3 regions of the Synechococcus sp. WH 8109 genome follow, and region 1 is predicted to be linked to each of the others. Evidence: predicted binding sites of a transcription regulator. Region 1 holds the regulator's gene; each other region holds the start of a gene.
What was found. The regulator NtcA, encoded in region 1, controls nitrogen genes in cyanobacteria. The targets are predictions, from matches to a motif close to GTANCNNNNGNTAC.
Positions count from the first base shown of each region.

Region 2: Syncc8109_RS11780 (DUF4278 domain-containing protein) is a predicted target of NtcA. The motif match lies at 4,235-4,248, and genes of this name have one in related genera.
Region 3: Syncc8109_RS11015 (circularly permuted type 2 ATP-grasp protein) is a predicted target of NtcA. The motif match lies at 5,109-5,122, and genes of this name have one in related genera.

Region 1 covers NZ_CP006882.1:243,748-251,597, forward strand. Annotated here, with positions in the region: gene Syncc8109_RS01170 (glycoside hydrolase family 38 C-terminal domain-containing protein) at 1-1,342, shown strand, start outside; gene psbN (photosystem II reaction center protein PsbN) at 1,330-1,470, opposite strand; gene psbH (photosystem II reaction center phosphoprotein PsbH) at 1,555-1,755, shown strand; gene Syncc8109_RS01185 (TatA/E family twin arginine-targeting protein translocase) at 1,765-1,995, shown strand; gene pth (aminoacyl-tRNA hydrolase) at 2,010-2,627, shown strand; gene Syncc8109_RS01195 (DUF3146 family protein) at 2,627-2,884, shown strand; gene Syncc8109_RS01200 (hypothetical protein) at 2,862-3,308, opposite strand; gene Syncc8109_RS01205 (DUF3084 domain-containing protein) at 3,305-4,456, opposite strand; gene ntcA (global nitrogen regulator NtcA) at 4,484-5,200, opposite strand; gene rph (ribonuclease PH) at 5,259-6,002, opposite strand; gene Syncc8109_RS01220 (cob(I)yrinic acid a,c-diamide adenosyltransferase) at 6,148-6,747, shown strand; gene dcd (dCTP deaminase) at 6,747-7,340, shown strand; gene thyX (FAD-dependent thymidylate synthase) at 7,352-7,850, opposite strand, start outside.
Region 2 covers NZ_CP006882.1:1,286,395-1,294,244, forward strand. Annotated here, with positions in the region: gene Syncc8109_RS12890 (hypothetical protein) at 1-22, shown strand, start outside; gene Syncc8109_RS07045 (hypothetical protein) at 423-662, opposite strand; gene Syncc8109_RS07050 (phycobilisome rod-core linker polypeptide) at 1,721-2,467, opposite strand; gene Syncc8109_RS12895 (hypothetical protein) at 3,372-3,617, shown strand; gene Syncc8109_RS13080 (hypothetical protein) at 3,710-3,844, opposite strand; gene Syncc8109_RS11780 (DUF4278 domain-containing protein) at 3,988-4,155, opposite strand; gene Syncc8109_RS07060 (hypothetical protein) at 4,504-4,686, opposite strand; gene Syncc8109_RS11785 (DUF4278 domain-containing protein) at 4,854-4,955, opposite strand; gene Syncc8109_RS12335 (hypothetical protein) at 5,601-5,777, shown strand; gene Syncc8109_RS11790 (DUF411 domain-containing protein) at 6,075-6,473, opposite strand; gene Syncc8109_RS12340 (hypothetical protein) at 6,760-6,939, opposite strand; gene Syncc8109_RS12900 (hypothetical protein) at 7,007-7,249, opposite strand; gene Syncc8109_RS11345 (hypothetical protein) at 7,504-7,850, shown strand, end outside.
Region 3 covers NZ_CP006882.1:2,044,207-2,052,056, forward strand. Annotated here, with positions in the region: gene asnB (asparagine synthase (glutamine-hydrolyzing)) at 30-2,054, opposite strand; gene Syncc8109_RS11005 (aspartate carbamoyltransferase) at 2,064-3,179, opposite strand; gene Syncc8109_RS13120 (hypothetical protein) at 3,341-3,469, opposite strand; gene Syncc8109_RS11010 (sodium:solute symporter family protein) at 3,487-4,917, opposite strand; gene Syncc8109_RS11015 (circularly permuted type 2 ATP-grasp protein) at 5,235-6,710, shown strand; gene Syncc8109_RS11020 (alpha-E domain-containing protein) at 6,704-7,699, shown strand; gene Syncc8109_RS11025 (transglutaminase family protein) at 7,672-7,850, shown strand, end outside.

The DNA of each region.
Region 1 (7,850 bases):
TCCGGGAACCTCGATCCCGGAGGTATTTGACCAGGCCGAACCGGTCTGGCGCTCGGCCCGGCGCCAGGCCCGCGAGGAACGCGACCGGCGGCTGGCAAGGCTGCCGCTTCCGAAGGACACAGCGGCAGCATGGAGTTGGTGGGGTCTGCAGCCCTTGGCCTCCTGGTCGCCTCTGGTTCGCCTTCCTGCGGGATCGTGGTCAGCGGACGCCGTTTCACTGCCGCAGCAAGGCGCTGCCGCTGGTGGTACCTGGGTGCAGCTACCGCGTCAGCACGGGATTTGTTCGGTGCCGCTCCGGCGTGAACCAGGCTTGACGTCCTGCGCGGCTGAGCCCCGTCAGGCTGTGGTCATCACGTCGCTGGGGGCGGAAGCTTGGCGTGTGGGCAATGGTCTGATCGAGCTCGATGTCTCCGCGGCCGGACTGCTGACTTTGCGGGATCGCGATGGACAGGACCAGTTGTCGTCTCCCCTGCAGTTGGAGCGTTATCGGGACCGGGGCGAATTCTGGGATGCCTGGGATCTTGCGGCGGACTACCGATCTCAGCCCCTGGGCGTGCTCTGTACGGATTCCCTGGAGTGGCTCGACCAGGGCCCCCTGGTGGCGCATCTGGTGCTGCGGCGCCAGCTCGGTGCCAGTTGCATGCGTCTGGACCTGCGGCTAAAGGCCGACACGCCCTGGCTGGAGCTGATTTGCAGTATCGACTGGCGCCAGACCCATGAGCTGCTGCGTCTGGAGCTACCGCTGGCGACCCCCGCCGTCCGCATCGCTGCTGACACCAGTGGAGGGGTGATCGAACGGCCCGCTGAACCGATGACGGCTCGGGAACAAGCCCGTTGGGAAGTTCCTGTGATCTCCTGGTTCGCCTCGCAGTCGGCAGCTCCCGGAGGCGGGATGGCTGTGTTGCTGGATGGCCCCCAGGGTGTGGATTGGTCTTCAGACCGACTCGGCACTTCGCTGCTGCGTGGTCCGACCTGGCCTGATCCGAGCGCTGATCAGGGATGGCATCGCCAGCGTTTGGCCCTCATGCCGTTTTCGGGCTCGTGGAGTGATGCCGGTGTGTCTCAGGCGGCCATCGCCTTCCGCGAGCCAGGGTGGTGTGCGGCGTTTCCTGCGGAGCTGCGTCAGTGGTTCCCATCGCTGCCGTTGCAACTGACGCCGGTGGTGTTGGAGCGCCATGCCGATGGTTGCCTGCTGAAGCTGCTCAATGCAGGATCTGCGCGCTGTCGCTGGACCCCCGGAGCGGGTTGGACTGTCCGCAGGGAAGCTGACTCAATTGCTGCTACTGCCTTGGTGATCGCACCGGGAGAACTCGTCTCCCTGGTGGTGGATCAGTCCTCGTGATCGTCGAACGGGTCGTCGAGTGCTTTTGATGGAGGGCCAAAGGCTTGATACACGCCAAATCCGGTGAGTCCGAACAAAACGGCGAGCACGCCAATGGCGACGGACAGGGCTGGGGACGACGTTTCCATCACATCTCTCGACAGGATCAACCCCGAACCGGAGTCGGCCCCTACAGTATCGAGACTTCAAACCACCCGAGACCCAGCGTCGCCATGGCACAACGCACCCGTCTGGGAGACCTTCTCCGCCCACTGAACTCCGAGTACGGCAAGGTGGTTCCCGGTTGGGGCACCACTCCCGTGATGGGCATCTTCATGGTGCTGTTCCTGGTATTTCTGCTGGTGATTCTTCAGCTGTACAACAAGTCCCTCATCCTCGAGGGCATCAACGTGAACTGGAACGGCCTCGGCTGATCTGCACCCATGAACATCTTCGGCGTCGGTCTCCCCGAAGTGGCGGTTATCGGCGCAGTTGCTTTGTTGGTCTTCGGCCCGAAACGCCTACCCGAGCTTGGTCGGACACTTGGTAAAACCCTGAAGGGCTTCCAATCCGCGTCCAAGGAATTCGAACGCGAGATCAATAAAGCCATGGCTGAACCTGAAGTTTCCGGTGAGGCTTCAAAGCCGGTCGAAGAACTTCCCCCCAGCGACTGAGTTGATCCAGCGGTATGACCACTGATCTCAAGCTGGTGGTGGGTCTGGGAAATCCGGGAGCGAAATATGCCGGCACCCGTCACAACATCGGCTTCATGGCCTTAGAGCTTTTGGGTGAGCGCTCTGGGTTTAGTTTTCGTCATCAAGCCAAGTTGCACGGTCTCGCAGCCGATACAGGGGTTGGTGAGCAGCGGTTGCGCTTGCTGATGCCTCAGACCTACATGAATGACAGCGGTCGTGCCATTCGTGCGGCCCTCGATTGGTTCGGCCTGGAGCCTCACCAATTGCTGGTGCTGGTGGACGACATGGATCTTCCGCTGGGTCGTTTGCGGTTGCGGGCCCAGGGCAGTGCCGGCGGGCACAACGGTTTGCGCAGCACCATTCAGCATCTCGGGACCCAGGCGTTCCCGAGGCTGCGAATCGGCATTGGTGCGCCGGCTGAGAACCCTGCCGAACGCCGCGCCCGAACGGTGTCCCATGTTCTTGGTTCGTTCAGCAAGGCGGAGCAACCATGTGTCGGCGCTGTTCTTGATGCTGTTTTGGATGGGATTCAACGTCTTCAGCGCCAGAGCTTTGAGCGCGCTGGAACCTGGATCAACGGCTTCCGCTATGACCTGGAGCCGGTCGACTGATGCCGGCACTTCCGGCGACAACGGCCCATTTACGGGTGCTCCGACAGTGTTTTCAAGCCAAGTGCGTGGAGGGTGAAGTTTCTGCTGGAGGGTTTGAGTGGCAGTTTTCCTGGGCCTTTGATCGCGGCGAACTTGTGGTGGAGCCGTCCCTGGGACGTGCCCTGATTGAGGATGCCCTGCGACGGTTTCTGGTGCGTTCTGATTACAGGCTGGAACCGGGGGGTGATTACACCTTCATGGTCCGGGCCAGGTTCTGAGCGAGAACGTGGGAGCAGGCTCCGGCCATTTCAGGCGACATTGCAGGTGCTCCTCAAGCATCACCAAAGCTGCAACAGCATCCAGATCCACCGGTGGAATGCGCAGTCCTGCCGGCAGCATCCGTCGCCAACCTCGAGCCGGCCACAGCGCCCAATAACGCTGTCTTGCCCTCAGGGTTGTTCCCTGCTCCGGAACCACGGTGAGATGGCCCAGCCGTTCCAGTCGCTGGATCCAGGCTCGGCTTCCCGTGCCATCGCCGATCAGGATGCGGTCGAGAGCTTGGTCTTGATTCCACTGCTCCAGCCAGGGTTCGACGGCCTCCGGGGCTAGTACATGCCCTTCGCGCACCAGACCGAGCTGAAGATCGGCCAGCACAAGACCACATTTGCAGCGGCCTGGATCGAGAACGGCCACCCGTTTCATGGGGAGGCCTGAATGGTGACGACGACAGGATCGGCACTGTCGCTGACCCCCGCGGAAATCACTTCCAAGACCACGCTTTGGCTGGGTCCTTCCATCAGGGTCTGGGCCAGTTGGGAGAGGGCTGATCCATCGAACTGAAGGCCCTCGGTCAGGGATCCCCGCCGCTGCACTTCGGCATAGGCCGAGGCCAGGAGAAGGTTCAACCGTGTGCGAATGCCCTCTGGGGTGCGTTCACCCGGTTGCAGTGCGGTGGTGGCCAGCACATCTCCGCGTTGGGTCACCGGACGGTTCGGACGCACCTCGGGGAAGGCATAAACCGCTGTTTCACCCCGCAGCACATTGGTGGCTGAGCGCAGCGAGATCACCCAGGTCTCCGGTTTGCGGATGATGCTTTGCAGGCGTTCCACATCGCTGCGCGGAACGCGGATCAACTGGCGTTCGGGTGCTTCGCCAGGTCGCACTTTCCGGTAGGCGTTGAGATTGGCCTCCTGCAACAGCCTGTCGACAGCCTGTTTGGCCTGGTCCAGGGCATCGAGTCGAACAGTTGCTCTTGCCAAGGTCTGTCCGCTGCTGATCACCACCGATCCACGCCTCAAGGCGACCAGATTGCGTTCCAGTTCTTTGAGTTCCTGCTCACCGGCACGGATGCGGCTGCGAACGCTGTTGAGTTCTGCTTCCGTGCGCTGGATGTCTGCATCGCGTGAGGCGATGTCCTGGCTGAGGCGTTCACGTTCGGCTTCGAGTTGGGCCAGCTCCTTCTGAAGAGGAGCCAGTTCGAGGCGCAGGGTGTTGGCCCGTTGCTGCGATTGCTCGAGCTCAATGACGATCCGTTTGGTTTCCGTTTGGGTCTTGTCCCGTTCCCGCTCGGCTGCCTCCAGCTGTTGACGGCTGTCCTGGAGTTTCTCCTGCAGGGCATCCAGTTCAAACAGGCCCACCCGCAACTGCCGGCTCACCAGAAGCATCAGGCCAAGTGAGAGTGCGCTGATCAGGCTGCCGGTCAACACCGTGATCAAAACGGCGGTGCGCCGTGGGCGCATGCTGAACAAACTCAGTCGCGCTTTGCCGACACGGCTGCCCAAGCGGTCGCCCAGGGTCGACAGCACACCCCCGAGCACCAACAGAACCAGGATCAGTGCCCAGCCGCTCATGGCTGCACAAGTCGTGCGATGGCAGGCCTAGCTGAAGCGCTTGGCCAGCGCGATCGGATCCAGAACCGTGATTTTCTTGCGGTCAATCTGAACCAGACCGGACTGACGCAAGTCTCCCAGCAGACGCGTAATTGTGACGCGTGTTGAGCCAATTGCTTCAGCGATGGCCTGATGGGACAGGCGCAGGTCGATGGTGATGCCCAGCTCATCCGCTACTCCGAAATCCCTGCAAAGCACCAGCAGGAAGCTCACCAGCCGGGATGACATGTCCCGATGGGTGAGGGTTTCAATCATCGTCTCGGTCTGCAGAATCCGGCTGGAGAGACCCTGAAGCAATCGCAGGCCAACGCTGGTGTCTGCTTCGATGGCGGCCTTTACGGAGGTCGCCGGTGCCGTCACCATTTCGACCCGGGTGAAGGCCACAGCGTGATAGAAGCGGTCGGACCGTTGACCTGTCAGCAGCGACAGCACCCCGAAGAGGCTGTTCTCGCGGAGCAGGGCAACGGTGATCTCTTCTCCTGATTCGTAGACGCGGGATAGACGAACGGCTCCCCGGCGGATCAGATACACCCGTTCTGCGGGATCTCCGGGGAAGAAGATGGTCTTGTTGCGATCCACCAGTTCACTGCTGGCGCCATCGAGATCCCGGATGATCTCCAACAGAGAACGGTTGGCGGGCTCTGCGCTGGGAGCTGGAGCCACCATCTGCGGGGCGTATCGGCTGAAACCTCGGCTACTGGTCATGACAACCCCCTGTTGAAGCGAAGTTACGGAGCCGGCGGTGGCGGCCATGTAGCGGTTATTACGTAACGCTGCTGTGCTCGTTGAAGGCCTGGCGTTGCGCCTGCATCAGGGATGTCAATCCCGGCTCTGCTAGATCCAGCAGCTCATTGAGTTGGCTGCGACTGAAGGGCGCACCCTCCGCAGTCCCCTGGATTTCTAGCAGACGGCCATCGCCGGACTGCACAACGTTCAGGTCCACCTCGGCACGGCTGTCTTCGCTGTAGTCCAGATCCAGCAAGGCCTGGCCATCAACCAAGCCCACGGATACCGCCGCCACCTGATCGATCAGGGGCGATTGCTCCAGGACTCCTTGGTCCACCAGTGATCGGCAGGCCTGGTCCAGGGCGAGCCAAGCCCCGGTGATCGAGGCCGTCCGGGTGCCGGCGTCCGCTTGGATCACGTCGCAGTCGATCAGCAAGGTGCGCTCCCCTAGGCGCTCCATGTCGATCACGGCGCGCAGGCTTCGGCCAATCAGCCGCTGAATTTCCTGGGTGCGACCCGAGAGTTTCATCAGCTCCCGTGATTGCCGCTGTGGGGTGGATCCTGGCAGCAACCGGTATTCGGCGCTGAGCCATCCGAACCCTTCTCCCTTGCGCCAGCGGGGAACCTTGTCCTCCAAGCAAACGCTGCAGAGAACAGCGGTTCGGCCGGTGTGAACCACAAGAGAGCTCAAGGCAAACCCCATGGGATTCCAGTTCACCGAGAACGGTCGCAACTGCTGCGGGCGACGGCCATCAGTGCGTTGTTCAGGGGATTGACTCATCGGTGGTGTGCAGTTCGTCAAGCCTCGCAGGCGGTTGGTTCTCGCCCTGTCCAAACACCATGGGTGGTGTCAATCCCCTTGTGGAATGTGATCTCGCCGCTACATTCAAGGTCTTGCCGGGGTCGCCCGGACAGATGCTTCCGTGATGACCACAAGCCTCGCCGACCCCCAATCCTTCCAGAATTCCCTGGATCGGGATCAGCAGGCCTTACAGCGGGCGGGCCTGAGGCCCTTGCCTGACGTCTCTAACTCGCCACCCATACATCTGGTGGCTCCCGAAGGGCAGCTGCAAGTGCATACGGCGCCTTATCGAGGTAGTTTCGCCAGTGTGCTCAGCCAGTCCATGCGAGCTGCCGGCTTGGGCAGTCGTGTTCTGATCAGTCAGTTCCTCAAAGGGGGTGTGCAGCAAGGACCGGCCGGCCGGGTGCAGCTTTGCGGAGGCCTTGTCTGGCTGCGGCCGCAAGTTCCCCTCTGCCTCTCCTCGCCGGGGCATCCAGGTGGCGCGGAGGCGGTGGCTGAGGTTTGGTCCATTTGCCGCCAGCATCTGATCCAGGGAGATCTTGACCAGTTGGTGTTGGATGAAATCGGCCTGGCAGTGGCCTTCGGATACCTGGATGAAGCGGACGTGATTGCAGCCCTTGAGCAGCGGCCCGCTTCGATGGATGTGATCATCACTGGACCTGCCATCCCCGCCGGTGTGGTGGAGATGGCAGATCAAGTCACGGAGTTGCGCCGAGGTTTCTGATGCTCAAGTGCGATCGCTGGATCACCGAACAGGCCGGGCAGGGAATGATCGAGCCATTCCAGAGCGGTCTGGTCCGTCACCTGGAGCCGGAGCAGAAGCTGCGGCCAGTGCTGAGTTTTGGTTGCTCCTCCTACGGCTACGACTTACGCCTCTCTCCCCAGGAATTTCTGATCTTCCGGCATGTTCCAGGCACGGTGATGAACCCCAAGCGGTTCAACCCTGCCAACCTCGAACCCACTCCCCTTCATGAGGATGAAGACGGGCGTTATTTCATTCTCCCGGCCCATTCCTATGGCCTCGGTGTGGCCTTGGAGAAGTTGCGCGTTCCCCCCAACATCACCGTGATCTGCTTGGGCAAGAGCACCTATGCCCGTCTTGGAATCATCGTGAACACCACCCCGGCAGAAGCGAGCTGGGAGGGTCACCTCACCCTTGAATTCAGTAACAGTTCCGGTGCTGACTGCCGCATCTATGCCGATGAGGGCATCTGTCAGCTGCTGTTTTTTGAGGGTGATCCCTGCTCGACGACCTACAGCGATCGACAAGGCAAGTACCAGCACCAACCGGAACGGGTGACGCTGGCCAAGGTCTAGTTCTCTCCTGATTAGGGGGCCAAACGCGCCCGGTGCAGCCTGCTCTTTGAGTACCAGGCTGCAAATTCAGGGGCCCACTCCACCATGTGGGGCCACATCAGATCACAGAGCTGGCGGATCTCGAGCTGGGCATCGAGCTTGGCCCGCAGATCCATGAAGTGCAGGAACGCTCGCAGGCTGAAGCTCACCACAAAATGCTGGCGGTAGTCGAAGGGAAGGATGCCGCGGGCGTGCTCCTCGGCGAAGCCGGCCCTGAGCAGATCCCTGTAGCGCTCTGCGGCGCTCCGGCAGAGATCAAGATCCTGTTGGCGTAATGCTTCGGTGTAGGCGTATTTCTTGCCCTGTCGATCGCTGTACATACCGATGGGCCGCAGATAGAACACCTCTTCCAGGTCCAGGGCTCCATCCGCTGCACGGCAGATGCGTTCACCGGTGTAACGCATCGATTGCACATCGAAGCTCACTCCAACCCGGTGGGTGCGGGCCTGCTGCATCACCGAGTGCGGGAAC
Region 2 (7,850 bases), 1.0 Mb from region 1:
GGCTAAGGAACAACCGGCATAACCGGTGTTAAAGCCTGCCCCAGCAGTGCAATTGCTGTCTACTCCAGTAGTCGAGATGAGCCTGGGCGGTTGCGTAATCATCGCAATAGACACGGTTGCCGTTCAACTCGGCTAAGTAGCGAGTGTTGGTATCACCGACTAGCAAACGAATTGTCCCGCCTAGTTTTGACCTCCAAACAAGTGAAGGGGCTAGAGACATACTCACCTCCCATTTGTTTTATAGGGAAAATATGTTGTAAGCGCCGCAAGATGCAAGCTGTTTGTGAACGAAAATAAAGTACTTAGGTAAATGTACCTTTATTCGCCTTCAGGCGTAAATGTAGTAGCAAAGGAAAAAGGCTCCAGCTACAAGAACAGACATGCTAATCCTGGCGGCGAGGGTTTGTGTTGCCGCTGCATCCTTAGGTTTCCTGATCAGTGCGCATTCTCCACAGACTCCATGGCCGTTGGGCTTGAGGAGCGATCTCCTGTTGACGTGAGATCTGCTGTGCTGTCTTGGCCTTCTGCAGAGTTTGCTGTTCGAGTTCCGCAGATAGGAATAGTCCAGCAATGAAGATCATCAGGATGCTCAGAAGTGCTGCGACCAAATACATCATTGACCGAGCAATGGCTTGCTCATGCTTATTGCTCGGGTCACCCATGGGCGTGCCAAATTCATGTCAAGCTGTATCAGTAAGAACTCCGTCCTGCGATTACAGAGGGTGTTGTTTTGTGTGCGAACTTCAAGCCAGGTTCCCCGTCCACCTGAGCCGATGACTCGGCGGAGGATATCTGGCACAACGCGATTGAGGCTTGGGAGACAATGCGAAAGGCAGGAACATGCGTTGCCCACCGCCTGTGCGGTGAAGAGCAATCATTTTTCGCTAAGACAGACGGACCCAGCAGTTGCCGCTGACATGGGTCCGCGTCCCGTCCGGAGCCCTCCAGAACGGAACGCACCTGAGATACGCCAGTGACACCAGTCGACTCAGCGTGTATTGATACCAAACTTGGTATTTTGTTGCCAAGTGAAAAATGGCTAGAGGCGCTGCCCTCTGATCGTGAATTGAAGATTCAGGGAGACGCGGGAGAGAGAACCTGCTGGATTTCATCTCCCAAGGTGTTTGCAGTGGTGCCAGCGCCAAGACGATTCTCATAACAAACTTGAGGAGATCTGGATAGTGATTAATGCCTAATTAGGCGCATTTGTTACTCGGAGAGGGCCCCTAGTTAGACAAAATGCATAAGGAGGCATCATGCCTTCAATGCGTCTGTTTGGGGTGGGCTGAGGGGCCTGCCTCCTTTTTTTGTTACTGCCTGTGCGCTGATGAAGAATAACGACCTACTGTGTTAATTGCCTCAGGGCCTACTTCAAGCCACACCTTATCTCCTTGCAAAAGAATGAGGGTGCGACATAACATTGGATCTTAATATAATTCCGCTTATTTTGATTATGGACAGGTTCATGCCACACAAAATACAAAGAAGTTGACATTTTCATCTCAATGCATTCTCTATTTAAATAGTAAGCATTCTGAGACCACCTACACGGCTTGCCAATGATCTTCATGCCTGCATAAGGATGAGGTCATAGAAAAGAAGGATAAATATAAATAATCTCTTACAAGAAAAGTGAAACATTATGGGTAGTAGTGACTGAATAATTAGCACAGTCCCAAGCCAAGATTAGTTTATAGCCATCATTCACAGCGAGGACCGGTTAGAGGCCGAGGAACATAGCAGGGATACGGTCGAGTGCTTGGATCCCAAGCATTTGCGATATCACATTCACCAACATTCCAGCGAGGTGAGCAGCACCTACGAGAGCCAAGCCTCTCCACAGCTTTTCATAATCGGCGGGCGGCTTATTTCCAATCCATGTAGGAGAAACAGATACGAATTCAAGCGCTGGCGGCACATCAATGGCCATAGCCATACCACCGGCAAGGCTGCCACGAATCAAGCTGTCGGTCCCATTTGATCGATCGCTGCTCGCAAAATTTTTCTCAAGAATCGCAATTCGGATAAAGTTGAGCATTGGCATTCCGCTTGCCGAGGTGAACGAGCGAACGTATGGAATCCCATGATCCCCGAAAACTTCTGCATATTCCGCAGAATCAATGATGGTATCAATTAGTGCTTCGAAGCCTTGCGCTGATTGAATTAAAGCTGCATTTGCAATCTCTTGCTGATTAAGGGGCGGTCGACCTAGTAAATGCTTAAAATTCAGCTCAATTCCACGATACGCAGATACTTTAAAGAAATAACGAGACTTATAGGCTTCACTTTTGGCGAGACCCCTAACGAATTCGCGAGTACAAAGACGTCCATCGGTAAATTGTGCTTCAAGAACACCGCAGCGTTCATAGTCCATCACATGTGCATTACCCAACACTTGTCTATATGCAGCCTCAATGCCCTGATGCAAAGCTTCTCTATCGGATGGAGCCAAACGATCAGTCGTCACCCGATGTGGACATTCAGAATGATCTCGAGGGCCTACAGGAATTTGCATCTGAGCGCATGATTGTCTTAAGTACTCAGGATTTGTCAATGCAGCTTGGCTCTGCCCAACGGTTACCTGCGGAGATATAAACCTTAAATCTACCGCTTTATACTCAGCGCCGAATCTGAATTTTGGAGAGAGAGAGGCGTTCATTTAAAAGGGAGTCACTGAAAATGCTTGCAAAGCAAATACGAGAATAAATCTCGCTTATGTGGTATTTGCCTTGAAGCGCTAAACCAAAATAATTGATCGATTACGATTTTTTCCTTCCGCAAAGAAAATTCAATTAAACTATGAATAGATATGTTTACGTTCCTAAAGATTAACGGAAAATCTGCAACAATTTTCTTTGTAGCGATCTTTGGATGCTCCAAGCAACTATTGGTCATCAAGCTGTTCAGCTGGGCAGTCAATGCAGCACAAATGTGCCATCAAGAGGATATTCTTTCAATCCTCATGACCAAAAGAACTTAGTTTGAATAGCATCAATAGCTTATTTCAGTGCTCTAGTAAAAACAGCTTTTCTCAGTCAAAGCTAAGTTTGAGAGAAGCTCCTGTGGCTTCTCTGTTTCCACTTCTTGAGCCCTGACTATTGTTGGCGTGAGCACCAGCAGAGAGGCAGCAACCGCCGAGACCAGGTAGTTCATGAAGTACTCAAGGCCGATCTACCCCTGGCCCAGGACTGGGTGGACGAGCTTCGCCACGTGGGTGAAGCCGAGCGAATGAAGCCTCGGAGCCCAGTTCATCTACTTCTGTGATGTTATCCCTGTGGCGTTGGGTCAGGGGGTAGCCCCTAGAGCAGCTATGTGATTCTGCGATTAACCATCTGGAGCCCCCTCAATACAGCTGCTCAGATGATCTGGACATGAAACAAGCTCTCTTTGCACTGCTTATTATCGAATCAGCGACACCTTCTGCGTTAGCTCAAAAGGAGATACCTAAGGCTTTAAATCATGACCAGTGTCCTCTGGGTAACCTAAACACCCTCGGCTCGACTTGCGTCTGTCCCATTTATTACGAGGTCGCACCCACGAACGGCAAAGCCTGCAAGTCGGGCTGGATGAATATTGGCGCTGCCTACTGCAAGAAGAAGACACTCGGGATCTTTTAATCGGATCAACGTTGTGCTCTACGAAAGCAGCGATTCAGATATTGGGAGCTATGCGTTAAAAGGACAGCATTGACCCAGTTAATGACGCCTGTCTAGATGGTTTCACAAGTCACAATGACCGCCATGGCGGCGAAGAAAAGGAACGTCAACCAGTTCCCGCCAGCCGCGGTTACAAACATTGCCGCAATGAGCACCGCGCTAATAGCGATCTTCAAGCGGTCGTCCATAAAAAGCTGATTCCTTTTTTCAGTCTGGCGTCAGCCCGCTTCGTTCGAGAGCCGAGCCCACTAGCTTCTGCCATGTCGGCGCTTGCAGGCAAAAAGAACCCCCGCCGAGGGCAGGGGATAGGGATCTTCTGATTAAGCCCTGATCACTTGGTGTAGGACGCACCTCGGTAGTTCAGGATTGGATGAGCATTGTGAGCGATTTCTTCGCGGCAGGTGTTGTAGTGCTCGCGGCGGTAGGTCAGCTCGACACAAGCTTTGGGCGAGGCTGCTGGAGCTTCGTAGGAGTGACCTCTGTAGAGAAGAGCAGTCATGGTTAGTTCCTCAGAAAATTCCAAGTCCCCGTTCCGTGGCTTGGAGTGTCTGCGCCCCTTCGAAAGGGGTGAACGTTGTGTAGCAGTTGCTACAAATAAACTATACGCCTAAGCCAAGCCCTGGGTTTACAGCCTTGCCTGGTTTCAGGAGCCCAGCCGATAGAAGGGGCTCTCAGCCCCTGGGAACGCCAATGGTGATCGACGTTCAGCGGTCGTCCTCCTTAGATCTCGGATCGTTCTCCTTGTATCTAGGCAGGTCAGTGGGGTGAGCCAGGACGTAAACGACTGCCGCAGAGATCACCACGGTCACGATGATGAGTGCAGTGATTGCTGATGAATAGTCGGTCATCAGGCTTCAACCTCAGCCTTTTTATCGCCTGTGCCTTTGATCTCTTCAGTTGTTGCTTCGGCTGATTTGGACTTGCTGAAGGAGCAACCGCCAGCGTTGGCGACGTTGGCGAAAGCAGCCATAACCATGATCGCGATGACCACAGTGCCACCGAAGAAGGCGATGTTCGGATGACGGCTCACGAGAGCTATTGCTGGAAGTTTGCGAAGCCTATTCACCTGTTCAAGGAATCTGCGTCACCCCGCTTCGTGTGTTTAGCCCATCTCCTTCAGCACCTCGGGGCTGACAAATAGGCAAAAAGAAACCCCCGCCGTAGGCAGGGGCTTGTGATCTTCTGACTAAGCCTTGATCACTTGGCGTAGGAAACTCCGCGGTAGGTCAGAGCAGGCTTATCGGAGGTGCCAGCCACTTTTTGCTGGTCGTACTTCTGGCCGCGGTAGGTCAGGGTCATTTGTGGTTCCTCAGAAATCCAGGTCCCCGTTCCTTGGCCTGGTGATCTGCGCCTCGCAGAAGCGAGGTGAACGTTGTTTGTAGCAGTTGCTACAGACCCTTTATAGGGGCAGTGCCAGACCCTGTGTCGTTCAGATGGATACACAGCGCGTTTCTGGCTGTATTCAGCTCAATGCCCTCATCCAATATCCAGGCAAGCGGAGCCCCGAGCGATTGAAGCTCCGCTGCACCACCAGCTCTGCCAGTGCGGTGCGATTCAGTAGTAACCGTCCTAACTTCGGCTGAATCGCGTTACCAACTACCGAATCGCAGACAGGGTGATCCGCCGTGCATGAGAAGCAGATCATCCGAGCCAAGCCCACCACCTCTCTCGGGGGCGAGTCTCTGCAGAGGTCATAGCCCCAATTGCCTTCACGGCGCCACAACGCATAAATCGCGCCTGCGTCAACTGGCTTGAGGCTTTGACTTGCAAGCTCCAGCTGCAATGGGTGAGCAGCTGGAGATACTGGAGAACGGTGGCCGCGTCCTTGACGTGTGACGAAGGCAACAGTTTGTGTTGTTGAGTCCCGGACATTGCGCTACGTGGACCACAGCGTTTTCGAAATTCGTGCAGGGTTGATGAGTTCTCCGTTTTTTGGAGTGTGTTGTGGACTATTCCTACCGTGATTGTCTGAGCGAAGAAATTGAGATCCTTCAATTAATGCTTTACCGGGAAGAGTTCGTTCAAGATCCAAGTGCACGCAAGCATTGTGAACCTCTTTTGGATAAGTTAGAAGTAGATATAAAGGCACTTTCTGATCTCGATGCTCAGGTGGCTGCTTAGTTCCTATGAGCGATGGTTGTTTGGCGCCGAATTGAATGAGTAGGGATAAGCATCCGGGGTGGTTGGTATGTAGATCAACTTCCGCTATGTAAAGCAGCGTTAACCGTGAGCAACAAACCAACTCCTCGTTGTGGGAAGGTTCAGAACATGAGTGAAAACACAAAAGAGATTCCGGTCTGGGTCGGCGGAGAGTCAGGGCAGCGGAAGCGGTACTTGAGATCTTTAGAGAAGGACCTGGCAGCTGAGCTGGGGCCTGATTGGCGGAATGTGATTGAGCTGGCTGAGGACAGCTAAAGCTCAGTAACGAGCAAATACAGAGGTTGTTCCGTCATGGTTAATGGCAAGAACCTCAAAAGGTTCAGCCTCGACGCCAGGAACTTCCATCCCAGGAGAACTCATTGGCATCCCTGGAACCGCCAGACCTCGGATATTGGGCCGTTCCCTCAAAAGGCGCTGAATCGCAGATGCAGGTACATGCCCTTCAATCACAAATCCCTCCACATCAGCGGTGTGACAAGAAGCCTGTTGAGAGCTGACACCATGCTCCTGCTTCACGTCATTCATGTCCTCGGTGACATGGTCATCAATGCGAAACCCCGCGGAGGCGATGTGTGCTCCCCATTGAGTACAGCAGCCGCAACTCGTTGATCGATAAACCGTCATCTGCGGGCCCGCCGCACTGCTGGTATCAGGCATCGCAGCATCCCCTTTCACGTCTCCATGTCCGTGAACAGGTTGAATCCCCAGGAGCAGCGAGCCGACTACGCAAGCTACAACGAAGCCCTGTCGCGCAGAAGCTTGCCAACGGGCTACGGAACGCGATTCCTTCATGGAGTCGTCTACGAAGCGAACATAGTCGATTTCTGCATTATCGCGACTTGCTCTGACTCGTCGGCAAATGCTGCTGCGCAACGTGATTGAGGCTTCGGAGGCGATGCGGAAGACGGGGTGGAGACGCTGCCCTCCGCCTGTCCGATAGCCATCATTTGGACATGACCAGGCCACAGCGAATCGCCATCACCGCTTTTCTGTCGGCTCTGTTTGTGCCGTCGTTGTTCCTTCTGCCTGTCTGGTGTTTGAAGAGCGAAGCAATGAAGTCGCTGCTCTGGGGTCTGAGTTCCAGCACGCCTCCATTGGTCACCACGTTGGTGGCTTGGGCCATCCCATTGATCGTGTTTGCCGTCCTTTGCTCGGTGTTTGCTTGGGTCGTCGCAAGGATCTGGCGCTGACTACTGCTGTTGCTGCATCTGCTGCTGACGCTTGGTCTGTGATGCAGTGAGCTTGACGTTGGCTGCACCAAAGGCAGCATCTAGTCCAGCCTCATCAGTCCATTGGCCGTAGTGCTTCATGTGGGTTCGCACGTTATGGCCCATAGATGCGGCGAGCTGTCTGAGAGGTATGCCGGCTAAGGCTCCTCGGTAGGCGTAGCCATGCCGAAGGCTGTATGGGGAGAGCCCAGGATTGGCTTTCACCAGCGCAGCCCAATAGCGATGACAATCTAGGTATTGCCTGAAGGTGTGCCCACAGGTTTTGAAGTCTTGGGCGTTCAGGATGCCGACCGGCAGCTTGATTAGCCCGCTGCTGACTTGAGCCAGAGCCTGACCTGATGCATCTGCGAGTTCTGGAATCTCCAGTGGGTAGGCAATGCGATCGGGCTTGGGAGCCTTTGCTGTTGCTCGGTTGCGTTTGACGTTGCCGATCTTGAGCTCCCCGCCCTCCACACGCGTTGCTTTCAGCTCTGCTGGACGTAGACAAACAGACCAACAAGCGTGACGGCGAGGCGTATCTGATCTTGTTTTTCATCGGCGTCACCATGGCTGCTTTGACCATGTTTGTGGCCTACGCAATCGATGAGCACAGCAAACACGATCACAGCGGTTACATCGCTTTGCTTTGGATGTTGATTGGCTTGGGTGGTGTTGTGTGCTCAGCAGACCTGGGAAGTCTTCAATGCAGGGTCAAGCTTTTTCTTCTAGGGCTCTGGCAGAGGGAGCAGGAGCTGCTGGGTTTTACCACTTTAGGTTTTGGTCAATCCATGGACCTCACTGATGCTTGCAGGAAGGTTCATCAGAT
Region 3 (7,850 bases), 310 kb from region 1:
GCGCAACGATTTAACCCTGACCAAAGAATTCAAACGGGCATCAGCACCCGCCAGCCCAGACGGTCAGCCTCCCGACGGGCCAGGGCTGGCACGTCTTCGGCCACAAACATGCGGTGCAGCATCTGCACACCCAGCAGGTGGTTGATCACCGCATCCATCTGCACACGCTCCGCATCAGTGGTAGCCGGGTCCTCATGACGCGCAAACAAGGCACGCACTCCGGCTTTGCTCAACAAACCAGCGGCATCGATCACCTCATCACTGAGGTAGTCGTCGGCGAGCTGCTTCATCTGCTCCCACTTCTCAGGCTCTGTGTGGGCTGGCGGCGCCATGAAGGCGAACTTCTCACGCCGATACAACACCTCCGGCAACAGGCCCGCCATGGCTTCCCGCAGCACGTATTTCTCGGTTTTCCCCTTGATCCGCAGTTCGGGCGGCACCTGCACCGCTACTGCTGCCAGATGATGATCCAGGAAGGCTGGTCGTGCCTCCATGGAATTGGCCATGTCGACCCGGTCGCCACCCCAGGTGAGGATCTGGCCCTCCAGCATGGTCTTGATCCAGACGTACTGGGCCTTGTCCAGGGCATGGCGCCCGTCCAGTTGATCCGCATCCAGTTGCTCGGCAATCGCCTTGCCCGGGGAGTAATCCTTCAGGGCTTCGGCATGGGACTGCGCCAGAAGCTCAGGCACCAAGGGCGCGCAGGCCAGCCACGGCTGCAGACAGCTGGGGGTGAAGCCGACCACCGCATCGAGATCGGGATCATCCACCTGGTTTTCAGCCAGCATCGCCCCTTGAACCAGGGCATTGGACTGCTGCAAAAGACTTTCCCAGCTGGCGCGCTCCTCCCGCGGCAGGTCATCCAAACCGTGCAGGAACATGTCGCGGCGAAATGCGGGATAGCCGCCGAACAGCTCATCTGAGCCTTCACCGGTCATCACAACTTTGTAGTCCACATCGTTGACGTGGCGGCTCATCAAGAACTTCGCCACCGCCAAGGTGTTGTAGATCGTTCGCTCGGCATGCCAGATGGTGCGCTCCATATGGCCATAGAGCTCCTGGCCCGAAAGACGCATCAGATCCTGCTCAGCCCCCGTGGCCTCGGCCATCTCCCGGGCGATCGGCGACTCGTCGTAACGGGCGTCATCAAATCCGATCGTGAACGCCTTCACCGGTGCCTGGCTGACGGCTGACGCCAAGCCGAGGATCGAACAGCTGTCGATGCCGCCGGAGAGGTAACAACCCACGGGCACGTCGGCCACCATGCGCAGCTCAACGGCCTCCAGCAACGCCGCACGAACGGCAGCGATGTGCTCGGCCTCAGTTCGGTTGGAGTCCCGCTCGTCTTTACGCGGAAAGTCGACATCCCAGTAGGTGGACTCCGATACCTCCAGCCGCCCACTCACCCGTTGCACCTTCAGCACATGGCCGGGCTTCACCTGGTGCACCCCCGCAAAGGCTGTGGTGCCGGGGACCATGGTCTGCATCAACTGGTGGAAGAGACCTTCCGAGGTGAAGCGTCGCTCCACCGCCGGATGGGCGAAGAGCACCTTCAACTCGGAACCGAACACCAGCCCCTCGGGCGTCATCGCCCAGTACTGCGGTTTAATGCCGAAGCGATCCCTCACTAGGTAGAGGCAGTCCTCTGCCCGATCAAACAAGGCGAAGGCGAACTCACCGCGCAACAGAGGCAGGGTCGCCTCTAACCCCTGGCGTTGGTAGAGCCGAAGCAGGATCTCTGAATCACTCTTGCTGCTGAAACGCACCCCTTGGGCGGTGAGGTCAGCCCTGATGCGCTGGAAGTCGTAAAACTCACCGTTGTGGGCCATCAGCACCTCACCGTCATCGGTGAGGAAGGGCTGCCGAGCCCGCGACTCGTTCAGGTCAATGATCGAAAGGCGCGCATGGCAGAAGCCGACGCCGGCCTGATCGAGCACCTCAACCCCGAAGCCGTCGGGCCCGCGATGGGCCTGGATCGCCGCCATGTTGACCAGCAGCTGGCGATCCACCGTCTGTTGACGGTCTGCATTGAAAACACCTCCGATTCCACACATCAGATCGCCTCAGATCACATCCATCACGCGTTCGGCCCGATCCACCATGCAGGTGAGCAGGGCCATCCTCAGGAACACGGCTCCCCTGGCCTGACTGAAATACCAGTTGTGGGGCGTGTCATCCAGGCAGGTGCTGAGTTCCGCTCCCCGCGCCAAGGGATGGAGCACAATCGCCTCCGGCTTGAATGGCATGTCGCGGGTGAGGCGAAATCCTCCGCCGTGCACTTCATAGGAATCGCCCACCCAGGCGATGGCGTTGATGTAAATGACATCCAAGTCGGGCACTTCAGCCTGCAGGTCGGTGCTGGAGCGCACCTTCATCCCACACGCTTCAAGCTCCTCCAACTGTCCTGGGTCGAACAGCGGCTGATCCGGCTCCAACCCGGGGGCGTGAATCACCACCACCTCGTCCACCGTCTGCGGGAATTTGGCCAGGATCCTCAACAGGGAGCGAACCGTTCGCATCCGCGAGGGAATCCCGACGATCCCAATGCGAATCCGATCTGCGGGTGCCACGTCCAACTCAGCGAGCTGGGGCCGCCACTTAAAGATTGTGTAGAGATCGGCCATCGCCTGGGTGGGATGCTCATCGATCCCATTTCCAGCGTTGATGATCGGGATCCGAAGGGTGGACGTCATTGCATAAACGGCACCGGGATCGCTATCCCGAAGCACCACACAATCGCCATAGTTGTTGAACATATGGGCGACATCTTCGAGAGACTCGCCCTTGGCAATCCCTGTGGTGGCCCTGTCGGTGATGTTGATGGAGGTACCGCCGAGTCGGTGCCAGGCACTGTCAAAAGACAGCCGGGTGCGGGTGCTTGGTTCGTAAAACGCGTTGATCAGAATCTTGCCGGTGAGTGGCGTGTTGTGACGGCAATAGCGATCTGGATTGCTTTCAAACTTCGCCGCCAGGCGAAACACCTGCAACAAAGCCTCGGGGCGAAACGGTTGGATCGACACCACGTGCTGATCCACCAAATCCTTCAAAGGCTCAACGTCTTCGGCAATCGCAGCCAACAGCTCCTGAGGTTGGTTCTGCCCATAGACATCGGGCCCCATCGGCTCAAACCGAATCTGGACCGACGACGCGTCCACAACTGCTGATTTGGCCTGTGCCATAGCGGAATCGGATCAACACCCTGTTTGCCAGACCGAGTGCTAGAGCCAGGAACTACATCTTTCACCGGTAACAACAACCACACTCCTGCGTCCACGAAGAAGCAGCTTCTTAAGCAAAGATCCGGAAAGGATTGTGCTGGGGTGGACGGCTAAAGGAGACATCACCAAACCCGGCCATTGCGCCACTCCACCCACCAGATCAGCAGCAACACGAGCACCGACAGCACCAGGGCGAACTGACTGGCCACCAGCAAAAACTGAAAGCCAGACAGACCAACAAGGCCGGCCATCAAAGGAAGCGTTTGGATCATCCCTCCTCCTGCAACAAGGTGAAGTCGAAGCGTTCCGGCCAGAACCGACTGCCCATCAGCATCACAATCGCCGACACGGCCGCCGAAAACACAGCAGCGCAGTAAGGCGCGATCAGCACATAGGCGAGCAGGCCCACAACGCTGCCGGCGAGCATGGCCGCAATGGCAGCCGTACGGTTGGCTGTACGCCAGTACAAACCGCAGGCCACAGGCCAGACCGTGGATGCCACCAGGGCACCGGTGAAAAACAGCACCGACGCAAGCGAATCCAGCCGTGGCCAGGACAGCGCCAGGGTGACGACGGCCAGTCCCACCACCATCAGCCGCGCCGCCTGCTTGAGCTGCAGGTCGCTGGCCTGAGGCCGCAACAGGCGGAAGTACACATCCTCCGCCAACAGATCGGCGGTGGATGCCAGCAGCGAATCGAGGGTGGAGGTGAGTGAGGCAAACACCACCACAAACACCAGGGCCGCGCCGCCGGCCCCGAGCAGATCGGCTGCCATCACGGGAAACACCATGTTCACCTGCTCGAGGGGCAACTCACGGGCCAGGGCCACCAGGCCAATGGAGCCCGTCACCATCGGCACGCTCATCCAGGCGATGCCCCCCAAAACAAAAGAGGTCATCACGACCGAGCGCCGACTGGCGAAAACCCGGGACCACCAGATGTTGTTGTGAAAGACCTCGCCCATCGAAAAGAGGGCGGAATTCCAGGCGATCAACAAGCCCGCCGGCAGCAGCAGATCAAGCCGATCGGGATGCCGGGCCACCAAAGAGGCATGCACCTCAGGCATCGGGAATTGACGGAAGGCGAGCACCGCCACCACCGCCAGCAGCACCATGATCAACAGCGACTGGATGAAATCGGTGCCGATCACGGCCCGCATCCCGCCGAACAGGGTGTAGACGGTGGCGACACCGATCACCACCACCATTCCCACGTGGTAATCAAAGCCTGAAAGCGCCTGCAGCAGCAGGCCAGCACCCATCGCCTGGGTCATCAGAAAGCCCAGGGTGTAGATCGCGGTGATCACCATGAACACCCACCAGGCCAGACGCCCGTAGCGCAGGCGAATGAAGTCGCCGCTGGTGCGCCCGTTGGGCATCAACTGCTTGATCCGCGAGGCCAGGGGGGCGAACAGAATCAGGCCAAGCCCGGCCAGGGCATAGCTGAACATGCCCCAGAGGCCGGTTTTGTAGCCGAATTCAGGGGCGAGCAGGGTGGTGTTGCCGGTGACCCAGGAGGCCATCAACGTGGCCGTGCTCAGGGCAAGCCCGATGTTGCGCCCCGCCAGCATGTAGTCATCAGCATTGCCTTGACCGCGCCGGCCCCAGGCAATCCCCAGCGCCACCCAGAGAACAGAGAACAGCACCACCAACGCCCAGGCGATCCCGGGCTGAAGGAAGGGAACCGAGTCAGCGGACATCCGTCGACCCCCTGCGGTTCCAATACAGGTGTCCGCGCAGAATCATCACCACCGTCGCCGCAGTCACAACGGCACCAAGGGCAAAGATCAGACGCGCCCAGAGCAATTCATCCAAGGCGAAGAGCGTTTGAACTCCAGAAACAGATAAGCAAAGGAGGCACCCTGCCCTTGGCCCCATGGCCTCGATTCAGGTGCCTACGGATACCCAAACAACAGGTGACCAGCGTCCTCTTGCCTGAAATTGCGGAATGTGTAGCAACCACCACCCGAAGTGGAGTGGGGCGACGCCTTGGATACGTCTGGCTTGTGCGATCAGGATGTTCACTGACTACAAACCGACGGTCGGCTTCGACGAATATTTCTGCGGTGAAACGGCCACACCACGCGCCGATCTGGCCCCACTACTCGCATCACTGGGGCAGATGGGATTGCCCGAGCTCAACCGCAGCCATGCCTCAGCCAGCCAGCTGCTGCGTCGCCTCGGCGCCACCTTCCGCCTCAACGATTCCGGGCTCAAAGGCAGCGAACGAATTCTCCCCTTCGATCCCTTGCCTCGGCTGATCGGCCGCAGCGACTGGATCACCCTGGAGCGGGGACTGCTGCAACGCCTGGAAGCCATCGACTGCTTCCTCGCTGACATCTATGGCCCCCAGCAGATCCTCAACGACGGTGTGATCCCACGGGAAGACGTGGAAAGTTCCTCCGGTTGGCGACCTCAGATGCAGGGCATCAGCCTGCCCCTCAACCGCTGGTGCCACATCTCCGGGCTCGACCTGATCCGCGACGGCAAGGGCACCTGGCGGGTGCTGGAAGACAACCTGCGCTGTCCTTCAGGGGTGGCCTACTTCCTCGAGAACCGTCGGGTGATGAAACGGTTGTTCTCTGGCCTGTTCGAAGGACGTGCCGTTCAACCGATCGACGACTATCCCTCCCATCTGCTGCGCACCCTTCAAGACCTGGCGCCCTGGAGTGACACCCCCCGCGTGGCGATCCTGACGCCCGGGGTGTTCAACAGCGCCTATTTCGAACACAGCTATCTGGCCCAAGAAATGGGCATTCACCTGGTTGAGGGGCGCGATCTGGTGTGCGAAGGCGGACGGGTGTGGATGCGCAGCACCAATGGCCTGGAACCCGTGGATGTGATCTACCGCCGCATCGACGATGATTTTCTTGATCCCACCGTGTTCCGTAAGGACTCGATGCTGGGGGTGCCGGGCCTGATCGAGGTGCTAAGGCAAGGACGGGTCGCCATCGCCAACGCCCCTGGCACCGGCATCGCCGACGACAAGCTGATCTATGCCCACGTGCCGGCGATGATCCGCTACTACCTCGATGAGGAGCCGATCATCGAGAACGTTCCCACCTACCTCTGTGCCCGGCCAGACGATCAGCGCTATGTGCTCGAACACCTCGAGCAACTGGTGGTGAAGTCGGTGGCGGAAGCCGGCGGCTACGGAATGCTGATCGGCCCCCAGGCCAGCCGATCGGAGCTGGCGGACTTCGACACAAAGATCCGTGCGAATCCCCGCAACTTCATCGCGCAGCCCACGCTGCAACTCTCCACAGTGCCGTCCCTCAGTGACGGAGAGCTCTACCCCTGCCACGTGGATCTGCGCCCCTATGTGCTGCGCGGCGCAAGCAGCTGGGTGAGTCCAGGGGGGCTGACGCGCGTGGCCCTCAAGCGTGGCTCGCTGGTGGTGAATTCGTCCCAGGGCGGCGGCTGCAAGGACACCTGGATCGTCGACGATCAAACGATGGCAGCACCGCAAGCCCAGGAGGCTGTGCCGTGCTGAGCCGCGTTGCCGATTCGCTCTACTGGATCAACCGCTATCTGGAACGCGCCGAAAACATCTCGCGCTTTCTGGAAGTGAGTGAAGCGATGGCATTGGACTGTCCTCCGGGCAGCGCCGAACCGTGGCTGCCGCTGGTGGAGGTGACGGGGGATCGCCACCGCTTCGATACGGCCTACCCCGGTGCCACGCCCAAACAGGTGGTGCGCTTCCTGCTGCTGGACCGCAGCAATCCCAACAGCATCGTGAGTTGCATTGCGATGGCGCGGGAAAACGCACGGCAGATCAGGGATGTGATCACCACGGAGATGTGGGAGCAGATCAATGATCTGCACTGGAGCCTGCAGGACGACGAAGACATCTGGCGGGAACCGGTGCAGGAGCAACTGCGGATCATCCGCCGCGGCTGCCAGCTCGTGTACGGGATCACCGACACCACTTTGAGCCGTGATCTGAGTTGGCTGTTTAGTCAGCTGGGACGTCTAATCGAACGGGCCGATAAAACCTCCCGCATCCTCGACGTCAAATATTTCCTGCTCCTGCCCTCCCCTGAGGAGGTGGGCGGCGTGCTGGATGAACTGCAATGGATCACCCTGCTGCGCACAGCGGGGGCTTATCAGATGTACCGGCAGAGCATGCAGCACGCGATCAGCCCTGCCTCCGTGGCCCGCTTTTTGCTGCTGGACCCCATCTTTCCTCGCTCGGTGCGGTACTGCCTGCAGGGCATCAGCGACACGTTGCAACAGATTCAGCAGCAGCCAAACCAAGACACCCCGGATGACCTCGACTGTTTGCGCGGACAACTCCTGGCCCGCTGGAGCTATGTGCGGATCGACAACCTGATCGAAGCCGGTCTGCATGAAGCCATTGACCAGCTTCAGCAGGACCTCAACCAACTCCACAACCTGATCCAGACCCGCTACTTCACTAGCGCCGACCTCCGTTCCATCCCCACCGATCCTGCATGCGTGCTCTCATCGTTCACCGCCTGACGTATCGGTATGAGGCCCCCGTTTTCCTCGGGGAACATCGCCTGTGTCTGAGGCCTCGGGGGCAGGGGTTTCAGACCCTGCTGGAGCATCAGCTCAGCGTGCTGCCAGAACCAGAGCAACGTCGGGAACTGGTGGCCGCCAGCGGCGATGA